Regions from separate parts of the Desulfitobacterium sp. THU1 genome, predicted to be linked through region 3. Evidence: riboswitches for the same ligand, from Rfam matches in the RefSeq annotation. Region 3 holds a riboswitch; each other region holds the start of a gene.

Region 1 (4,794 bases), on a different contig from region 3:
ATTCATCCATGGCGTTTTTGGCATCTTTTAAGGCAAAATAAGCACTCTGAAAGCAACGGCTAATCTCTTTGTTGCAGTCAATAATATCTTTTTTGTGCGGGATAATTAAAGAATCGTCCCAGTACTCTCCTAAATTAATGATTTCGTCCACAGCTCCTGGGGTTTGCGGATCGACGATATGGGGAGAAGTACCATCTAATAAGGCAATTCCTAATTCTGGCACAACAATCCCATCAATCGAATTATTGTCAGAGGAGCAGCAATGATATTCTAGATCATAGCCAGCCTTAAGCATCTCTTCCCCGATTTTTTTCATAAAGGTCGACTTTCCTACCCCGGGTCCACCTTTAATAATATAGATATGGGTCGCATCAGTATCAGCTAAGTACTTGTAATAAGAATGAAAACCAAGATAAGTCACACCACCGGGGAACATTTTTCTAATCACTGGATTTTTCGACATATTGACTCCCCTTTCCAAAGGAATGTTCCTGCATCAATAATAGTATTCAGCTGCAGGCTAATGGGTGACAAGAAAAGATTCCCCATCAAAATATAAAAAGAGGACCAGCTTACGCTGATCCCTCTCCATGAGTTAAGGATGCCTGTACCCTTTATAGTCGTAGATGTTCCGTTCCTTCTGCATATCATATTCTTGATAATGCGGGTCTCTCACGGTAACAGGAGATTTGGGACGCGATACTTTTTTATGTTTTCCCATGCCAAAATCCGCCCTTTCTACGCCATAGTTTGAGCACCCATACTTATTCTGAGTATATTCTCACTTCAATATGCAGTTTTGATGTAGTTTTGCCTTGAGCGAAAAAATCAATCAATGGTGATGGTGATGCCCGTGATCATGATTGTGTCCGTGATCATGATTATGGTTGCAAACAGCATTAGAAGAAACAAAGGTTCCGTCAGCATAGGATTGGGCGACAGCGCTTGCCGGTCCATTAGCTCCGCGAAGGATTTCTAGTCCAGCATTTTCAAGGCCGCTGATAGCTCCCGGCCCAATTCCCCCACAAATAACGGTCTCAACTCCTTTAGACTTTAAGAGTTGGGCAATCCCTTCGTGTTGATGCTGAAAATTTGCTGTATCGATGCGTTCTTGGCCGGAAACCTTTCCCTCTTGAATCTCAAAGAGAGTAAAGGCTTGACTGCGACCAAAATGCGCGTTCACAAGTTCCCCTTCTGTCGGAATGGCAATTTTTCTGTTCATCATATAAACCTACCTTTCGAAACTGGATAAAATACTTGCCTGGCAATACGTTTGGGGTGTTTGTTTATTTTCCGAAGGAACAATGAGGATAGGTACATTGGGGACATTCTAAGCACAATCCTCCATGCCCGTATTTGGCGATTTCTAGTCGGGTCAGACGCTCTCCAGCAAGAATCCGCGTAGCGACAAGGTCAAAGACCGTTTTCCGAGAGTACATCACACAACCCGGCAATCCCATGATGGGAATATCATCTAAATAAGCCAGTAAAAGCATTGCCCCAGGAAGCACAGGGGTACCATAAGTCACCAGTTCCCCTCCTAGTCCTTTGATAGCAGTTGGCGTCAAATCGTCTGGATCTACAGACATTCCCCCCGTTACAAGGACCATTTCTGCTCCCTGAGCAATATGTTCACGGATGCGTTCTTGAATCATTTCCACATTATCATCGGCAAAGGTTTGTCCCAAGAGCTCGGAACCCCATTCGGCCACCTTCCCTTGGAGCACAGGTCCAAATTTATCTTGAATTCTACCGTGGTATACTTCACTTCCAGTAGTAACCACCCCAACCTTTTTCGATTGGAGGGGGCGAATTTGGAGGATGGGTTCTTTAAACTGACGAGTAATTTCCTCTGCTTCCAGAATAACTTTTTCGTCAATCATTAAAGGTACAACTCGTGTACCGGCAATTTTATCGCCCTTTTTAACCGGACGATGATTGTGCAACGTAGCAAGAATAATATGTTCAATAGAATTTAAAGCGTAAATACCTTCCTCGGATGCATAGATTAAGCCATCTAGTTCGGCAATCAAATTGACCTTGCCCTCTTTTGTCTCACTAAATTTTAACCCCGGTCCAGCTACGGCTTTCGCCAGACGCTCTGCTGCTTCATCCTCGTGTATAAGTCCCGGTTTCTGGTCCCATACATAGATATGTTCTTTTCCCATACTAAGGAGTACCGGGATATCTTCTTCCTTGATTACATGACCCTTTCTGAAACGAGCATCCTTGGTCTTTCCGGGAATAATTTGAGTCATATCGTGCATAAGCACAGCCCCAATGGCATCCTGTATCTTGATCTTTTGCATTGATTTTTCCTCCTTTTCGTATGCAGAAGGCATGTTCATTTCTAAACACACCCCGGTTTCAGAATTCTGAAACGGCCTAACACCATAGAAAAACCCTTAGGCTATTAGGCTCGGGTTACTATTATTATAAACTAAAACTTCATTATGGGAAATAAAATAATAGGACATTAATAATATTGCCGTTATTATCCGTATCAAATATTATTAGTGTCCGTTATTATCGTAATCCATAAGAGGGTTTATTTAAGTCCGTAGCGAATTTTTACTAATTAGACAATCGATCAGGCCATTGATTTACTTGAAAAGAGGTGACCCATTCCCCATGACAGTCAATAAAACTGGATTCGAAATATTTCATAAGGATCCCCTTTGGGAAAAGCTACCTGAATCATTCTGGGAATACTGTGCGTCCCATGGAAGGATCAGGCAATTTGCTGCGAAGCAATTTCTTTTCTTCACCGGTGAGGAAGGTAATTATGTCTACTTTTTGCTCAAAGGCCGAGTGCAAATCTTATTGATGAGCGAATTTACTGAGAAGATTTTTCGGATTCTTCAAGCCCCTGCCTTTTTCCCAGAGGTCATATTTGATAGCAAGGTATATCCTTATGCAGTCATTACTACCGAAACATCGGAGGTATTTGTGTTAGAACGGAGAATCCTTCTCCAGTATCTTAAGGAAAACCCTTCCGACCTATGGCCTTTTTATCAAAATATGGCTTTGGATCTTCGCCGCGCCTATCGTCAAATCAAGAATATAGCTCTTGGGGATGCCAGATCCCGTTTAGGTGCAAAAATATTTGCTTTGGCACATGTCCATGGACAAGAGACGGACGAAGGAATAAATATTACTATTCCCCTCTCTGCCACAGATTTAGCGGGAATGTGTAGCTTAGCCCGAGAATCCGTAAGTCGTATTCTGGGTGAGCTTAAAGACCTGGGAATCTTGAAGATTGAGAAAAAGCTCATCACGGTACTTAGTCTTGAGCAACTACAGGAATGGATTCATGACCGTCAAAACTCCCTTTAAGCATTTACAACTCGGTACGACGGTCGAGAAAATGGGTAAGCCTTTCGTTGGGAAGGCAGTTTTCCAGATAGTCTTCTAGTAGTAAACCAATTTTTTGATAAACCTTATCGCTTCGAAACTTCTCCTTAGAAAGGCGAGCTAACTTAGGCTTCCTGCCGAGACGACCTCCCAAATAAAGATTCCAGCCAGACTCTCCAGATACTATCTTACCTGTCTTGCAAGTGCGAATACAATCCCCGCAACCAAGACAGAGCTCTTCATTAAACACTAAACCCTCTTGCCAAGTTAAGGCTTTTTCTTGACAAGAACGGATGCAGGCTTGACAGCCGGTACAGTGGTCATCCGTGAATTTCGGTAATAGATAGCCGATAATACCTATATCCTTAATCTGGGGTTGCGAACATGCATTAGGACAACCGGCTAAGCCGATTTTCGGCAGATGATGATAGTGAACCGAAGAAAATTTCGTCGCTAAATGTGTTGAAAAATTCATATCCTGAAAAAGCTGATTGAGCTGCTCGTAGAGCAACGACCAGTCCTGCGTAGATTTAACGCAATTTTTACGGCAGTGTTCGAGTACAAAACCTTCTTCGGTCATTACTATTTCCCCCACTTGCAATATACTAAATCATTCTAATCCATTTTACCATCCAACCCTAATTTAGATGTGTCCTGAGTCACACTTCTTAATAAACCATGAGAATGCCGGTTCTTTGCCATAAATTTGGTCAAGAACCGGCATTCTCATGAGGTATGGTGTTTGAAAAAGGCCCTTTGTTTACAGTATGGATAGCTCTGCAGGACCTTCCAATAGAGCCAGAAGCAACTGGACAGCCCCTTCGATATCTCCTTGATCTACGGTCTCGGAGGGGCTATGGATATAACGGGTAGGGATAGATATTACACCGGAGGGAATCCCTCCCTTGCTCAAATGGATCGCTCCGGAATCAGTACCACCATATTCGAGAACCTCCCACTGATAAGAGATATTATGTTGCTCTGCTGTATGAGCCATCCAAGCCTTGATTTTGGGATGGGTAATCATCGAGCGGTCAAAGACTTTAATAGCCGCACCATGAGCTAGTTTCACATCCATGGGGTGTGCTTTGGGGGTATCCCCTGTCCCCGTAACATCCAAGGCAATTGCTAAATCAGGTTCGAGGGCAAAAGCAGCTGTTTGGGCACCGCGGACCCCTACCTCCTCTTGAACAGTAAACACAAAATATACTTCATGATCTGTCTTTAGACGTTTCAGTACTTCAATAGCAACAAAACAGCCTACTCGATCATCCATAGCTTTGGAAGTCATCCGTTTTCCTTGTTTAGTGAAATTCCCGGCAAAAACGGCACTTTCCCCGATTGAAACACGAGTTTTTGCTTCTTCCCGAGAAGTAGCACCGATATCAAGATAGAGCTTATCCAATTTAAGATCGATGGGCTTCTCTAATTTTTCGACGC
Region 2 (4,794 bases), on a different contig from region 3:
CGGGTGCAAAGGGTTAATCGGGCAATTAAGCCTATCGGCGACGCGAGGGCAGATTGGGAAATCATTTGCGATCTTGCCACGCGGATGGGGTATCCCATGACTTACGAATCTCCGGCGGAAATCATGCAGGAGATTGCTACTCTGACGCCTGCATTTGCTGGAATCACCTATGGACGTCTGGGCAATCAGGGTCTGCAATGGCCGGTTCCCCATGCCGAGCATCCGGGAACAAAATTCCTGCATGAAGGGAAATTTACTCGCGGCAAAGGCTTGTTCATGGCGATTGAGCATCAAGTGCCGGATGAGCTGCCTGATGAAGAGTATCCATTCCTACTGACCACGGGCCGTAAGCTGCAACACTACAATATCTCCACCCGTTTTTCAGCGGCGCTGGATGAGCATGCGCCAGAGGAATTGGCTGAGCTTAATCCTAAGGATGCTAAACGATTGGGGATCCAAGACGGTGAAATAGTTAAAGTAGTTTCCCGCCGCGGTGAGGTAGTGACTAAGGTCTGGGTAACCAAACGAGTCCCACCAGGAGTTCTCTTTATGACCCTACATTACAAGGAGTCTCCGACGAATGTCTTGACGAACGGGGCGTATGATAAAGTAACTAAGACCTATGAGTATAAGGTCTGCGGTGTGCGGGTGGAACCACTAAAGCAACCTGCACGATAAGGGAAACTTGCACCAGACAGAGCTCGCTTTGTCTGGTGCTTAGTTGACTTTCCCTCATAGAGGAGGACAAGTCAACGCAAGCAAGCTAGTTTCCTATGTGCGCTGAGAGGATAAAGGAAACTCGCGACAGGCTGAGTTTTAACTCATATTAGGGAATTGACTAATTGACTAGCCCGTATATGGGATAAGTTTACAGGAGTGTCAAGGGTATTCATTCAGTGTATACCCTTGACACTTCTACTTTATAGTAAGGGTTTGCCTGTGTTACAATAAAGACAGATTTAAAGCATTGATAGTGCAAAGGAGACATATGTGATGGGTGCTAATCACGGACAACACCTTTTGCCCATGACTGGAATAATCTTATCTGGAGGTAAAAGTTCCCGCATGGGAAGCAATAAGGCCTTTATCGAATGGGATGGCGTACCACTTATTGAGAGAAGTCTATCTGCATTAAGGATGGTTTTTTCGGAAGTAGTCGTTAGCAGCAATCATCCAGAGTTATACGCTAGCTATGATGTTCAGGTGGTTAAGGATAACTATCCGGATCGGGGTCCTCTTGGAGGTTTAGAAGCTTGTCTAAGAGTAGCCCGCTATGATCATACATTTTTTGTAGCCTGTGATATGCCCTTCTTGAACTCGGAAGTGATTCGTTTCATGGCCAGGGAGATTGACGAAAAGGATATTTTGGCCCCGGAGATAGGTGGAGGATTTTATCCTCTCCATGCCTTCTACCATAAAAGCTGCCTGCCCGTCATTGAAAAGCAGTTAATGGCCAACCGCTTAAGCTTGAGAGACGTTTTTCGTCTGTGTAGCGTTCACTTTCTAAGAGAAGAAGATTTTCGAGACTTTCCAGAGATTCAACTGAATTTAAGTAGCGTCAATACTCCCCAAGAGTGTTTAGCGCTAAAAAAACAACAGATGTCTTGACACAATGGCAAATTTTCTCACAGGGGTATGCTGATAGAATCGCTTTTCACAAATGGAAAAATGGTGTATACTAAATATAAAATATCATTTATAATATGAATCATAGATATAAATCGAATACAAATGTAATAGGAATATAACAATAAGACTAATATAAGAAGAGTTTCTTCTTAATGCTTAATTAAATACGTTTTATGCTCCGAAACTGGTGACCTAAAGTTTTACTATGGTTGACCAGACTGTGTGAAAGCACCGGGTATGACTGGAAACGGTCTTGCCTCCCATTTGGAAAGGAGTCTGTAGTAAATGCGGGATAGTTCCGCGGTTGTACAGACCGTGGAGCTTTTTTTATTTGCTTGTAGGGTAGATAGTAAAAGATGAAGGGTGAGGAAATCTATGCAAGATCAATATCAGCGCAAGATTGAATATTTGAGGATTTCCATTACAGACCGCTGCAACCTACGCTGTCAATATTGCATGCCGGCTGAAGGAGTCCAATGGATTCCCCATGATTCTATTTTGTCCTATGAAGAAATTTTACGCGTTATGCAGATTAGTACTTCTCTTGGATTCAAACGGTTTCGCATCACTGGGGGAGAGCCACTAGTTCGGGCAGGAGTTCTCGACTTTTTGCAAGAAGCATCGCAAATCCCGGGAGTAGAGGATCTAATGATTACAACCAACGGTCTGCTACTTCCGGAAATGGCTGCGGATTTAAAAAAGGCCGGGGTCAGCAGAGTCAATATTAGTCTTGATACCTTCAACCCTGAAAAATTCAGAGAAATAACTCGGGGAGGGGATGTTAACAAAGTCATAGAGGGCATTCATCGTTCCTTAGAGGTTGGTCTTCATCCCGTAAAACTCAATGTTGTGGTAGTGCGCGATCTAAATACCCATGAGCTACCTCGTTTTATGGAATTGGCTCGCGATTATCCGCTCCATGTGCGTTTTATTGAGCTTATGCCGATTGGCGTTAGCTCAGATAAACGTAACGAGTTCGTGTCGATTGATGAGATGAAAGAGAAGCTTGGTCTAGAGGGCCTTAAACCGACTCATGATATTCGAGGTGGTGGTCCTGCAGAATATATCACTTCTGAAGGTTTTAAAGGCAGCATTGGTTTTATCAGTGCTCTAAGCAAACATTTTTGTAACACCTGCAATCGGGTCCGTTTAACACCTGATGGGAAGTTGCGTTTGTGCCTGCATAGCGCGAATGAATTAGATTTTCGCAAATTGCTGAGATCTGACAAGAGTGATGAAGAAGTCAAACAAGCTTTGTCAGAGGCCATTTGGTATAAACCGGCAGAGCATCACATGAATAATGAAGCTTGGCAAGATCAGCGGATCATGTCTCAGATTGGAGGATAATGATGGAGTTAACGCACTTTGATGAAGAAGGTCGGGCAAAGATGGTCGATGTCTCAGATAAGTCGGAGACCATGCGGGTAGCGACAGCTCGAGGTAAGATAGAAATGCAGCCGGAAACTTTGGAAAGAATTCGCTCGGGGCAGATCGCCAAAGGTGATGTTCTAGCGGTAGCCCAAGTGGCTGGAATTATGGCAGCAAAGCAAACGTCTCAGCTTATTCCCATGTGCCACCCTCTAGCTATCACCGGGGCGAAGCTGAACTTTGAGATCGTTCCTCCCAGGACCATCGAAGTTGAAGGGATCGTCAAAGTTACTGGGAAGACGGGGGTCGAGATGGAAGCACTGACGGCAGTCAGTGTAGCGGCCTTGACTATATATGACATGTGCAAAGCCATTGATAAAACGATGGTTATCGGAGAGATTCGCCTTATGGAGAAAACCGGAGGCAAGAGCGGACATTTCGTTCGGAAAGAAGATCATAACGGGTGAAGCTATGAACTCGAGTAAGAATTTGGAGGAAAAGAAAATGGCTAAAATTATTGCAGTATGTACCAGTGAGAAAAAAGGTATGCGAAAGAAAAATGTGGGCGAAGGGGTACTAAAGGTAAACTTCGGGATTGAAGGAGATGCTCATGGTGGAGATTGGCACCGGCAAGTAAGCTTATTGGCGATGGAAAGCATTAAGAAAATGCAAGATATGGGACTTGATGTTGGACCGGGGGATTTCGCTGAAAACCTGACCACAGAGGGGATTGACCTCGTCAGCTTGCCCATTGGCACGAAAGTCAAGATCGGCGAGTCCGGTGTTGGGGAAGTGACTCAGATCGGGAAAGAGTGCCATACTCGATGTGCTATCTACTATCAAGCAGGTGACTGTGTTATGCCTAAGGAAGGAATCTTTATCCGTGTTTTAGAAGGTGGACCGATTAGTGTCGGAGATGTCGTAGAGGTGATGGAGTAATGTTAAGAGTCGGGGTCATTACCGCTAGCGATAAAGGCTCGCAAGGTCAGAGAGAGGATCTTTCCGGAGCTGTTTTGAAAGATCTCGTCAAAGAAATCGGCGGAGAGGTAGTTTTGTATACCATCGTTCCAGATGACCAAGAAATTTTGGCACAGACTATGAAAGAATGGGTAGATGTGAATGGTTTAGATCTTATTCTAACCACAGGTGGCACAGGCTTCTCTTTGCGTGACGTTACTCCGGAAGCCACCATTTCTATCTCTGATCGTCTGGTTCCAGGAATTGCCGAAGTAATGCGTTATGAAAGCTACAAAATCACTCCGAAGGCTATGTTAAGCCGTGCCGTTGCTGTCTTACGCAAGAAGACATTAATCATCAATATGCCAGGCTCCCCTAAAGCGGTTAAAGAGTGTTGGGCAGCCCTTGTTCCAGCTTTGCCACATGGAATCCAGATTCTTAAAGGCGAAGCTAGCGAGTGTGCAACTCCTTCACAATAATTAAAGATTGAATTGACACTCAAAAGTTGCAAAGTAAGGACTTCGAAATCAAACTAAATGTGCATGCTTGTCACCCCTGTACAAACCCTGCGTATTCTATAGTAAGCAGGTGGAAACGGGGTGATTTTGTTTTGAAAGCCATTGCTTTTATTGATTACGAAAATATATGGACAGGACTCTTTGAACAAGGGTATGAATTAACACCCGAAATTCTCATGGGTTCCATTCAACTTTATGTTGAAAAAAATAGCTATGAGCTATCGGCTATTTATCTATATGCTAATTTTGATCGCGAGGAATTCTGGCGAACTCAGACTCTCTTTGAAAAAAATAATGTCTATACACGTCATATTTATGGAAA
Region 3 (4,794 bases):
CCACAAACACGAGACTCCCATGGGCCCTCCTATATCCCATCGAATCAGTAAAGAAGACGTTTTGGGTGTCTTAAATGAAATAGGTTTTGAAACACAGGATGATATTGAGTTAGGGGAGAATTTTTATTGCCTCACTTTTACTAGAAAAGACAAATAAAAATCGGATAAAACGTCATACTAAATACAACTCATGAAAGGAGAATTTAGTATGAAGAATGTAACCATGTTTACAACCAAAACCTGACCGCATTGTACTATCGCGAAGAAGTTTCTTTCGCAGAACAATATTCCCTTTGTTGAGAGGGATGTCAATGTGGATTCTGAGGCGCTTATGGAACTGCAACGAAGAAAGATTGGTGGAGTACCCACGTTCTTTATTGACGAAGAAGTTGTGGTAGGACTCGATAAAAATAAGATTCTAGAGCTAGTTCAGCATTAGGAAATCACTAGTTCTAGAGAAGTAGAAAATTAGGGTTCACGACACGGGTTGTACTTATCCCCCGTCGTAAACCCTTTTAATATTACGGCATAAATGTCATACTTCGTGCAAACTAATGACAAAGTCTTGCCATATTCACCCCCTATAATAACGAACATAAGATTTAAACGTTAATAGAGGGAGTGTTTTTAATGAGTTTGAAGACGAAACTAGACACCAAGACAAGCTTCAATCTTAACAAGGTCGCCAAGTGGCTTAGGCTGTTGATTTTGATCGGCCTACTCGGCCTCGTTACTTACGAATCCTTTATGCATCAAGTTCTTGGCGGGGGTAAATCCCCATCCGTGCATGCTTTATGTCCCCTCGGAGGATTAGAAAGTCTTTATACCCTTCTCTTTATGGGAAGCACTATCCAAAAAATCTATTCTGGAACTGTGGTTATACTCGTTCTAACTGTTGTCTTAGCCCTTCTTTTTCGACGGAGCTTCTGCGGCCTTCTTTGTCCCTTTGGCGCTTTACAAGAGCTATTTGCCCGTATAGGGATAAAGTTATTTAAAAAACGTCGAGTTGTACCCCAGGCCATTGACAGACCCTTAAGATATTTGAAGTATATTATATTAGTCCTTATGGTCGGCATGGCGTGGTACTATGGCACCCTTTGGATATCTCCTTATGATCCCTATGTAGCTTATGGGCATATTACATCGATTCCTGAAGCGATTGAAGAAGATCCCAAGTCGATTATCGGTTTTATTTTGCTTGGGATAACCGTCGTAGGGTCGTTGATTTATGATCGATTTTTTTGTAAGTATCTCTGTCCGGCAGGTGCCCTCTATGGGATCTTGGGGAAGTTTAGCCCTACGAAAGTCGTGAGAAATGAGAGCCTTTGTATAAACTGCAAAAAATGCAATAAGGTCTGTCCTGTTAATATCGATGTAGAAAAAGCGGTCAAAGTGACCGATGCAGAATGTATCAGTTGTAATGAATGCGTTCTCGCCTGCCCTAAAAAAGGTGCCCTAGAAGTTAAAGTCGCCCATAAGGTCAGCCACCCCTTGCTGACACTAGCCATAGTTGTTGGGTTATTCTTTGGGACGGTTTTGGTCGCCGATGCGACAGGGAACTTCCAGACCATACCTGCTCCTTTAAAAGAAGGGGAGATCATCCCTGTTTCTGAGGTCAAAGGGTATTACACCATTGAGGAAGCGGCCTCAGCGACAGGTTTATCCCTGCCCGAACTCTATGAAAAGCTTGGAATTCCGGAAAAAGTTGCCAAGTCTACAAAGATGAGCGAAATTTCTCAGGAAGCTCCGGAATATGACTTTGATGCTGCAAAAGAGAAGGCTGAGCTAGAGGAGAGCTCAGCTGTGTCTGAGGTGAGCAAAGAGGAGCAGGGGGTAAGCAATGGAGATTTACAGGCGGAAAAGTCTGAAGCTGATAATAACCCTAATAAAGTCGATGTGAGTGGGATTAAGGGTTCGATGACCATACGCGAAGCAGCAGAGAGCTTAAAGATGGATCTAAATGAGTTCTACCAACTTTTTAAAATACCGGATGGAGTTCCTGCTCAAACCCAAATGAAGTCGATTGAAGAGGTGTCGCCAGGATATAGTTTCAGTCAGATTAAGGAATATTTAAAACAATAATCATCGCCACCGATGCAGAAGCCACCATTATGGAGAAATATATGACTTTACAACGACAACATTTCGATTAGGAGGCAATTTCTAACTTTCAAGCATGGATGGGGAAATGCCAGCTAAATCGCCCGACAGATATACCATGACGAATGGGGACCCGTGGGGATGATATCAATTTGGTCAAAGACTTCCTTAAGCTCTGACTCCACTTGCTTAATAAAGTTGAAATAATCACCGCCCTCTAGGGTTTCTGCCATATCCGTGATGAAGGAGCGATTTTGGTTATAATCAATAAGGATCACATATTCTTTTGCCACCCTGTTCATCTCCCTGTACATGGCTTTTCTCTGCTCGGCATTTAATCCATGGGCAACAAAAGAAGCTAGGGTCACATCAAAGCTTTGATCAGGAAAGGGTAGGCCGGCTAGCACGTCGGCTCGCACGAGCGGAATCTCTAGATTGGCGAGCTTTTTTGTAGCGACGCCAAGCATGCCTCGACTGGGCTCCACCCCGGTAATTTCCCATCCCTGATTTTGCAGTACATAACATAAAGCACCTGTACCACACCCCACATCCAAGGCTTTTGGGCATATAGGTAAGGGGAACTCTTGCTTGACCTTTTCCAGATTCATCTGATACCTGCGAGTTTGATAATTAAAGTAAAGCCCATACACCGGCGCGATCCGGTCAAACAGAGTAATCCCTCGGTCGTCGTTGGTTCTGCTACTATTATTTTGTGCCATAGGATTTCTGCCTCCTATAGTTATTTTCACCGACAATATTTGTTTCCATTCTATCATTTACCAAGACACCATGGCGAGGAAAAAGCGCAGTCACCAATGCCCTCCTACGTGAGCAACACGTTTGGAGGGCATTTCGTCTATGCGTGAGTAAGACTCTCTTTTTCATATTGAAAAAGAGAGTCTCATTATGGAACGAGTTTGTAGCCTTTAGAAAAGCTAGAGCCCTGAGAAATAGCGATCTGAAGGGCTTTCGTTGACTGGCACGGTTCTTGCTATATTAGTGATTAAGTGCACTTGATTTCAAACCATTGGACCGTGAGCTAATTAAATAGCACTCCGAGCCTTATTGCCTACGGGTAAACTATGGCAATAAGGCCTGGGTAGATTACCCACAGGGATGATTGAGAAATCGAACATCCCCCCGATATGGAAAGGAGGAAATGAAGCCGATAAGGCACTTCTTCATGTATCTCAATTTTCGTAGAAGTGTCTTTCTTTATTGGGAAACTCAAAAGAATCCTAAACTATGTGAGGAGGCAGAAAAGATGATGAATGATAATACGCCGGTTATTTCTTTTGTAGCTCCATCTGGTACCGGAAAAACCACCTTGTTAGTAAAAGTAGTGGCTAGGTTAAAACAGGATGGGATAAAAATTGCTACTATTAAACATGATGCCCACCGCTTTGATATGGATGTGCCGGGCAAAGATTCCTGGAAAATGGCACAAGCAGGGGCCGATATAGTCATGATCGCCTCGGCGGAGAAAATAGCTCTTATTCAAAAGATTGATGAAGAAAAGGAGCTGGATGATTTAATCAGCCGAATCGATAAGGTGGATATTATTCTCACTGAAGGTTTTAGAATAAGTGGGAAACCCAAAATTGAAGTTCATCGTTGCGCCCGCAGCGAGCATCTTATTTCTGAGCCCCAGGAGCTCTTAGCCATTGCCAGTGATAAAGTCTGGAGTATCGGTGTTCCTTGTTACCACATTGAAGACGTAGAAGGCATTGTCAGGGCAATAAAATTTTATATGGAAACTTATAATAAAAATATTAAGTAGAGAGGAGGTCTTTGCTTAAAAAATGGAAGCAAAGTATAGCAGCTCATTCCATAGTGACAGATCGAGCAGATTAAGGCCGATTCTGTTAATGATCATTATCATATTTTTATCAATCATCGCACTTTCTGTCGGTAGATATCCCATTCACCCAGTGGATGTTTGGGGTACATTGGCAAGACAACTATTTGGCGTTGAAACTACAGTATCTTCCACGGTTCAAACCATCATCTTCGATATCCGTATTCCGCGCATTCTCGGTGCTATTCTGATCGGTTTTGCTTTATCCGTTTCCGGTGCGGCTTTTCAGGGTACATTCAGAAACCCACTGGTTTCTCCAGATATTTTAGGTGTATCCGCAGGTGCTGGGTTTGGAGCGACCTTGGCCATCCTTTATTCTTGGGGTAGTCTGGGGATCACAGTATCCGCTTTTGTCTTTGGTCTGTTAGCTGTAGGGCTTACTTATTTTATCGGCAACAAAATAAAAAATTCGGGTGAGATAACCCTTATCCTGGTTCTTGGTGGCATGTTAGTCGGGACGGTTTTTACCTCATTGGTTTCTCTGATTAAATGTGTGGCAGACCCTTATGAAAAACTACCGGCAATTACCTATTGGCTGATGGGTAGTTTGAGTTCTATCCAAATGAAAGATATCACTATGGTTCTTCCGTGCATGATCATTGGCATTATTCCCCTCTGGCTTTTGCGCTGGAAGTTAAACCTCTTGGCCTTTGGTGATGAAGAGGCCAAGAGTATGGGAGTCGACACAGATAGATTACGTTTGATCGTCATTATTTGTGCAACCTTTCTCACTGCTACTGCAGTTTCCATCAGCGGCATGATTGGCTGGGTTGGTCTGGTTATCCCTCATTTCGCCCGAGCAATCACAGGGCCTAATTACCAGAAGTTGCTCCCTG

The links. Region 3 has a riboswitch for molybdenum cofactor ahead of mobB (molybdopterin-guanine dinucleotide biosynthesis protein B). Riboswitches for the same ligand answer to the same signal wherever they lie in the genome.
Region 1: linked by a shared signal. The riboswitch ahead of AAC978_RS14640 (molybdopterin-binding protein) and the one ahead of mobB (molybdopterin-guanine dinucleotide biosynthesis protein B) in region 3 are both predicted to bind molybdenum cofactor.
Region 2: linked by a shared signal. The riboswitch ahead of moaA (GTP 3',8-cyclase MoaA) and the one ahead of mobB (molybdopterin-guanine dinucleotide biosynthesis protein B) in region 3 are both predicted to bind molybdenum cofactor.

The regions. Positions count from the first base shown of each region.
Region 1 is NZ_JBBWUA010000024.1:33,643-38,436, forward strand. It holds gene AAC978_RS14625 (PRK06851 family protein) at 1-463, opposite strand, end outside; gene AAC978_RS14630 (hypothetical protein) at 596-721, opposite strand; gene AAC978_RS14635 (NifB/NifX family molybdenum-iron cluster-binding protein) at 833-1,222, opposite strand; gene AAC978_RS14640 (molybdopterin-binding protein) at 1,287-2,309, opposite strand; molybdenum cofactor riboswitch at 2,303-2,437, opposite strand; gene AAC978_RS14645 (Crp/Fnr family transcriptional regulator) at 2,632-3,336, shown strand; gene AAC978_RS14650 (4Fe-4S dicluster domain-containing protein) at 3,341-3,934, opposite strand; gene AAC978_RS14655 (M42 family metallopeptidase) at 4,115-4,794, opposite strand, start outside.
Region 2 is NZ_JBBWUA010000004.1:170,566-175,359, forward strand. It holds gene fdhF (formate dehydrogenase subunit alpha) at 1-678, shown strand, start outside; gene mobA (molybdenum cofactor guanylyltransferase) at 994-1,608, shown strand; molybdenum cofactor riboswitch at 1,794-1,918, shown strand; gene moaA (GTP 3',8-cyclase MoaA) at 2,005-2,976, shown strand; gene moaC (cyclic pyranopterin monophosphate synthase MoaC) at 2,979-3,464, shown strand; gene AAC978_RS05965 (MOSC domain-containing protein) at 3,502-3,936, shown strand; gene AAC978_RS05970 (MogA/MoaB family molybdenum cofactor biosynthesis protein) at 3,936-4,433, shown strand; gene AAC978_RS05975 (NYN domain-containing protein) at 4,565-4,794, shown strand, end outside.
Region 3 is NZ_JBBWUA010000017.1:36,299-41,092, reverse strand. It holds gene AAC978_RS12655 (class I SAM-dependent methyltransferase) at 1-157, shown strand, start outside; gene AAC978_RS12650 (glutaredoxin family protein) at 209-439, shown strand; gene AAC978_RS12645 (4Fe-4S binding protein) at 631-2,082, shown strand; gene AAC978_RS12640 (class I SAM-dependent methyltransferase) at 2,196-2,819, opposite strand; molybdenum cofactor riboswitch at 3,142-3,272, shown strand; gene mobB (molybdopterin-guanine dinucleotide biosynthesis protein B) at 3,365-3,880, shown strand; gene AAC978_RS12630 (FecCD family ABC transporter permease) at 3,969-4,794, shown strand, end outside.